Variovorax paradoxus: one gene and its partner. The protein of the gene in region 2 interacts with the protein of the main gene of each other region in a pairwise test. Links are inferred from orthologs where the notes say so. Each region holds a gene or a part of one and is shown on either strand. Other genes may lie near its edges.

Evidence for each region.
Region 1: the proteins of nadE (region 2) and dnaA interact in binary tests that used the Escherichia coli proteins (3 or more experiments, as listed by UniProt). The link is inferred for Variovorax paradoxus from one-to-one orthologs.

What each region holds. Positions count from the first base shown.
Region 1 is NZ_CP123990.1:177,616-180,743, reverse strand. What follows is about bases 318-3,128. They hold dnaA (chromosomal replication initiator protein DnaA), read right to left. Parts: upstream 2,508-3,128; coding sequence 1,128-2,507; downstream 318-1,127. Other genes in these bases: QHG62_RS00810 (ribonuclease P protein component), read left to right, coding at 3,048-3,128; rpmH (50S ribosomal protein L34), read left to right, coding at 2,827-2,961; dnaN (DNA polymerase III subunit beta), read right to left, coding at 318-1,038. Outside these bases: more of dnaN, read right to left, coding at 1-317. UniProt on the Escherichia coli protein: Plays an essential in the initiation and regulation of chromosomal replication. Binds in an ATP-dependent fashion to the origin of replication (oriC) to initiate formation of the DNA replication initiation complex once per cell cycle.
Region 2 is NZ_CP123990.1:4,519,907-4,523,115, forward strand. Bases 165-3,056 are described here. They hold nadE (ammonia-dependent NAD(+) synthetase), read right to left. Parts: upstream 2,091-3,056; coding sequence 1,239-2,090; downstream 165-1,238. Other genes in these bases: QHG62_RS21750 (PAS domain-containing hybrid sensor histidine kinase/response regulator), read left to right, coding at 165-1,242; QHG62_RS21760 (phospholipase A), read right to left, coding at 2,130-3,056. Also shown: more of QHG62_RS21750, read left to right, coding at 1-164; more of QHG62_RS21760, read right to left, coding at 3,057-3,209. UniProt on the Escherichia coli protein: Catalyzes the ATP-dependent amidation of deamido-NAD to form NAD. Uses ammonia as a nitrogen source.

The DNA of each region.
Region 1 (3,128 bases), 4.3 Mb from region 2 along the record:
GTTGGAGTCGGCCAGGTCCAGCTTGACCATGTCCTGGCCCATATTGGCGAGGGCGTCGATCAGGTAGGTTACGTTGAAGCCGATCTCGATGGCGTCGCCGCCGTAGTCGATGTCGAGCTCGTCCTGTGCTTCTTCCTGCTCGGCGTTGTTCGATGCAATGCGCAGCGTGCCGGGCTCGATGTTCAGGCGCACGCCCTTGAACTTTTCGCTGGTCAGAATGGCGGTGCGCTGCAGGCTGGCCAGCAAAGGGGCGCGGCCGAGCGTGACGCTGTTCTTGTGGTTCTTGGGAATCACGCGGTTGTAGTCGGGGAACTTGCCCTCGACCAGCTTGGTAACGAACTCCATGCCGCCAAAGCTGAACTTGGCCTGGTTGTTCGCAAACTGCATCTCGATGGCGCCTTCGGCGTCAGACAGCAGGCGCTGCATTTCGAGCACGGTCTTGCGCGGAAGAATCACTTCCTGGCGCGGCACTTCGACGTCGAGCGTGGCCGACGAAAACGCCAGGCGGTGGCCGTCGGTGGCCACCAGGCTCAGCTGCTTGCCTTCGGCCACGAACAGGATGCCGTTGAGGTAGTAGCGGATGTCGTGCACGGCCATGGCAAAGGAGACTTGCGAGAGCAGGTCCTTCAGCGTCTTTTGCGGCACGCTGAACACGGGGCCGAAATTGGCGGCCTCTTGCACCAGCGGAAAGTCTTCGGCCGGCAGCGACTGCAGCGTGAAGCGGCTCTTGCCGCCCTTGAGCACCAGCTTGCTCGCGCTCGATTCGAGGCTCACGGTCTGGTCGGCCGGCATGGTGCGCAGGATGTCGATGAGCTTGCGCGCGCCGATGGTGGTGGTGAAGTTGCCTTCGTCGCCGCCAAGCTCGGCCGTGGTGCGGATCTGGATCTCGAGGTCGCTGGTTGTGAGCTGCAGCTGGCCGCCGGTCTTGCGAATCAGCACGTTGGCCAGGATAGGCAGGGTATGGCGCCGTTCCACGATGCCCGCCACCGATTGCAGCGCGGCGAGGACTTTGTCTTGGGTTGCCTTCAAAACGATCATGTCTTCTTCCTCTTCTCTTATCTCTTTGAATCCGCTTGTAAGACGCCATTCTCCGCTGTTGCGGGTGGCTTTCTTGATGACATCCGGGGTCAGCCCTTGAGCGTTTGTTCGAGCACGTGGAGTTGCTGGTTCAGTTCGGTGAGCTGCTGGCGCTCGCCCGAGATCTTGCGCACCGCATGCAGCACCGTCGTGTGATCGCGCCCACCGAACAGCTCGCCGATTTCCGGCAGGCTCTTCTGGGTGAGTTCCTTGGCCAGGTACATCGCGATCTGCCGCGGCCGCGCAATGCTGGCCGGGCGCTTCTTGCTGTACATGTCGGCGACCTTGATCTTGTAGTAGTCGGCCACCGTCTTCTGGATATTTTCGACCGAGATCTGCCGATTCTGGATCGACAGCAAGTCGCGCAGCGCCTCGCGCGCCAGGGCGATCGAGATTTCTTTCTGGTTGAAGCGCGAGTAAGCCAGGATCTTGCGCAGCGCGCCTTCGAGCTCGCGCACGTTGGAGCGCACGTTCTTGGCAACGAAGAAGGCGACTTCTTCCGGCATTTCGGCCGATTCGGCGCGCGCCTTGTTGATCAGGATGGCCACGCGCATTTCGAGCTCGGGCGGCTCTATGGCGACCGTCAGGCCCGAATCGAAACGCGAAACCAGGCGCTCGTGGATGTCGGCCAGGCCCTTGGGATAGGTGTCGCTGGTCATCACGATGTGCGACTTCTTGGCCAGCAGGGCCTCGAACGCATTGAAGAATTCTTCCTGCGTGCGGTCCTTGTTGGCGAAGAACTGCACATCGTCGATCAGGAGCAGGTCGAGCGAGTGGTAGCGCTCCTTGAATTCGTCGAAAGTCTTGCGCTGGTAGGCCTTGACCACATCCGACACGAACTGCTCGGCGTGGATGTAGAGAACTTTGGAATCGGGCCGGTCGGCGAGCAGCCGGTTACCCACAGCATGCATCAGGTGGGTCTTGCCCAGGCCCACGCCGCCGTAGATGAACAGCGGGTTGTACAGATGCCCCGGCATGCCGGCCACGTGCATGGCGGCAGCGCGCGCCATGCGGTTGGCCGTGCCCTCCACCAGCGTGTCGAAGGTGAGGCCCGAATTAAGGCGATTCTTGAAACCTGCAGCGGCCGGCTCCTCGCCCGGGCCGGCCATGTCGCGCGGCACGTCGGTCTCTGCCATGACGGCAATGGGGGCAGACCGCACGGGCGCTTCGCGCGGAGCAAGCGCTAACTCTACTGCCACGGGCTGGCCGTACATCTTCTCGGCCATGGCGGCAATCTTGCCGGCGTACTGGGCGCGGATCCAGTCGAGCTTGAAGCGGTTGGCAACGAACACCGTCATGCGCGAAAGGTCGTCGGTGACCTGCGCCGTCAGGGGTTTGATCCAGGTATTGAATTGCTGCTCGGACAGCTCCTGCGCGAGCTGGTCGACACAGGCCTGCCAGAGGCTTTCACCGATGCCGTCAGTCGACATGGGTGCTTGAAAAAGTGGTTCGTCCCTCGTCCATTTTTTGGTATATGTATTGTGGATATTCTCTGCTGCAAGGCGGCCCGCATTCTAACTTGTCAAAACCTTATCCACATCCCCCGGGGCACCATGCAAAGGCCCGCAAAGTTACTCGATGTTTGGTGTTGGGCCGAATGTTTGCGATAATTGCGGGTTTCCCTGAAAACCTCATTGCGTCTTTCGGGGGTCATCCGAAAAACGCTCCCAGCGCCCGCCTGCTCAATGCGGCCTTTCAAGGCTTCGTCGGGCACGGTGGATATCGGGGGAATCAGCAGGAAATCTCATCATGAAACGCACTTACCAAGCTTCCAAAGTCCGCCGCGCCCGTACCCACGGCTTTCTGGTCCGCATGAAGACCCGTGGCGGCCGCGCCGTCATCAACGCACGCCGCGCCAAGGGCCGCAAGCGCCTGGCCGTCTGACGGCAGTTCCTCTGCCGTTGCCAGCCGCCGATCCGCCAGCGCCAGCTTTTGTAGCCAGTGTTTCTGGCGTGTCCGGCCCGGCTTCCATGCAGCGGCTCAAGACCCGCGCGCAATTCCAGGCCGTCCTCGCAGGTGCCACCGTGGCGCGCACTGCTCATTTCGCATTG
Region 2 (3,209 bases):
CGCATACGCAAGGACGGCAGCCGCTTCTGGGCCAGCGTGGTCATCACCGCGCTGCACGACGCCACCGGTCGCCACCGCGGCTTTGCCAAGGTGACGCGCGACCTGACGGAGCGGCGCCGCGTGACCGCGCTGGAAGACGAGGGACGCCGGGTCACCAACTTTCTTGCGATGCTCGGGCACGAACTGCGCAATCCGCTGGCGCCGATTTCGAATGCGCTCGAACTGCTCAAGCGCGAGAAGACGGAATCGGCGGTCATTGCCCACGGGCGCGACATCATCGGCCGGCAGCTCAGGCAGATGACCAGGCTGGTGGACGACCTGCTCGACGTGGGCCGCATCACCAGCGGCAAGATCCACCTGGAGAGCAAGCCGGTGCGCTTGCGCGACGCCATTGCAGAGGCCGCCGAGGCAGTCCGGCCGCTGATCGACAGCAAGTCGCAGGCCTTGCATCTGCACTGCGGGCAGGACGACCCGTGGATCTCGGGCGACCGCGCACGCATCATCCAGATCGTCAGCAACCTGATTCACAACGCCGCAAAGTTCACCCACAACGGCGGCAACATCCATGTCTCGCTCTCGCAGGTCGGCGAAGATGCCGACATCAGCGTGCGCGACGACGGGCCCGGCATACCGCCGAAAGACCTGCAGCGGATTTTCGACCTGTTCGTGCAGGGCGAGCAGAACATGGCAAGGACGCAGGGTGGCCTGGGGCTGGGGCTCAGCCTGGTGCAGCAACTGACGGCCCTGCACGAGGGCCGGGTGAGCGCATTCAGCACCGGAAGGGCGGGGGAAGGCAGCGAGTTCGTGGTGCAGTTCCGCACCACCCAGCCGCCGGTGACCACGCTCGAGGCGCAGCCGCGGCCCGTGGGCGAGCAGTGCGTGCTGGTGGTGGACGACAACGTGGACGCGGCCGAAACCATGGCGCTGCTGCTGGATGCGCTGGGCTACAAGGCCAGCGTTGCGCACGGCGGCCTGTCAGCCATCGAGGCGGTGAAGGCGCAAGACCCGGACGTGGTGCTGCTGGACATCGGCCTGCCGGACCTCAGCGGGTATGAAGTTGCCAAGCGCCTGCGGGCCGAAATGATCAACCCGCCGCCGCTGATTGCCATTACCGGCTACGGCCAGGCCAGCGACCGGGAAACCAGCCTCGAGGCGGGCTTTCGCGCCCACCTGACAAAGCCCGTGGACATCGACAAGCTGACCGCGCTGCTCGAACAACTGCTCGAAACGTCGCGGTCCTAGGCCGGGTGCGGCGGCTCCACGGGCAGCGCCCGCTTGTGGGCGCTCTTGCGGTGCGTTGAAAGAATGATCTCGCGCGCCGCGGGGGATACCGGCTTGCCCTCGAGGAAGTCGTCGATCTGCTCGTAGCTGACGCCGAACGCGTCTTCGTCGGGCTTTTGCGGCACCAGCGATTCGAGGTCGGCGGTGGGCACTTTGAACACCAGCGCATCGGGTGCGCCCAGTTGCTGCGCGAGCGCACGCACGCGGCGCTTGTTGAGGCCGGTGAGCGGCGTCACGTCGGCCGCGCCGTCGCCGAATTTGGTGAAGAAGCCCATCAGGGCCTCGGCCGCATGGTCGGTGCCGATGACGATGCCGTCGTGCGCGCCGGCCACTGCGAACTGCGCAATCATGCGTTGGCGTGCCTTGATGTTGCCGAGCACGAAGTCTTCATGCGCCGCATCGCGGAACACAAGATCGCCGCCTTTCAATGCCGCGAGCATGCCGTCTGCGGCGGGCCGGATGTCGACGGTCAGGGTGCGGTCGGGCTTGATCACCGTGAGCGAGCGTTGCGCCTCGGCTTCGTCCTTCTGCACGCCGTAGGGCAGGCGCATGGCAATGAACGTGGCGTCGCGTCCTTCGGCGCGCAGCCGCTCCACCGCGCGTTGCGCAAGGCAGCCGGCAACCAGCGAATCGACACCGCCGCTGATGCCCAGCACCAATGTCTTCAAGCCCGTGGTGCGCAGGTAGCCGGCCAGAAAGTCGATGCGCCGCTCGACCTCTTGTGCGGCATCGAACACCGGCGCCACATGCAGCGCGGCAATGATCTCGCGCTGCACGGCGTCGACGGGGGCAAGTTCACCAGCATTCATGGACGGCCTTTCTGCATTCATTCATTCATTGGAGCGGGATTAGAAATCGACCAGGCTGAGACCGATGCTCAGCACGGTGCGCTTCCGGTTGTAGTCCACCAGCGTATCGCCATAGCCGTGGAACAGTTGCGTGTGGAAGCGCAGGTTGCTGGTGGTCGGATCGCCGATGGCCTTCAGCCACTCGAGCCGGATCGAACCGCGCCCGCTGTCGCGCAGGTTGTTGCGCACCGTGAGGCCCAGGCTGTTGTCGCGGTTGAAGTTCCAGCGGCCGGTAACTTCGGCACGGCCGATGTAGCTGGAAATGTCGGGGTTGTCGTCCTTGGCCACGTCTTCCGACAGCCGCTGCCAGACGCGCCCGGTAATGCTGAAGCGGTCGTCCAGCTCGGCCCCGCCCATCAGGTACACGCGGTTCCAGCTGCGCGACAACGGCAGGCTCTGGCCGTTCGACTGGTGCACCAGGCCCACGCCCGCATAGCGCCAGCGCCAGCCGCCGGGCAGCTTGAAGTCCAGCGGATAGACATACATCAGCTCGGGCTCATGGTCGGTGGTGCGGAACGGCCGCGAGATCGAGCCGTTGAACAGCTGCCAGGTCGACTGCTGCGAATACGCGAACCAGAGCGAGTCTTTCTTGATCGGGTCGTTCTGCGTGAGCAGGCCCTGCGCGATCTTGGTACGCACCGAGAGGCCGATGCGCATTTCATTCGCCTGGTAGTTCACGGGAGAGGCGGTGTGGCCTTCGGCGGGCGAGGTGGGCGTGTCCGGCTTGCTGGTGGCGGCCGAGGCCGACACATTCAATGGCCGGTAGCCGCGGAACACGAAGGTGCCGCAGTCGCTGCCGTTCTCCAGCTCCCAGAAGCGCGAGAGCGCCGAATACTGCCGGTCGCGGCAGCCCTCGCTGGTGGCGACCGACACCACGCGGGTGGCCGGAATGGAGCCATCCACCGGCGGTGCGGGCTGCGTGCTTGCCAGCACCGGCGGCGCGGCCGGCACCGACACCGAGGGCAGTGTCTGCTGCTGCGCCCAGCGGTCGAAGCAGGCCAGCCGGGCTTCGTTGTTGTTGCCCAGTGCGGCGCACTGCTGCCAGGTCAGTTGGGCATCAGCCAGCGGGCTGGAGGGCTT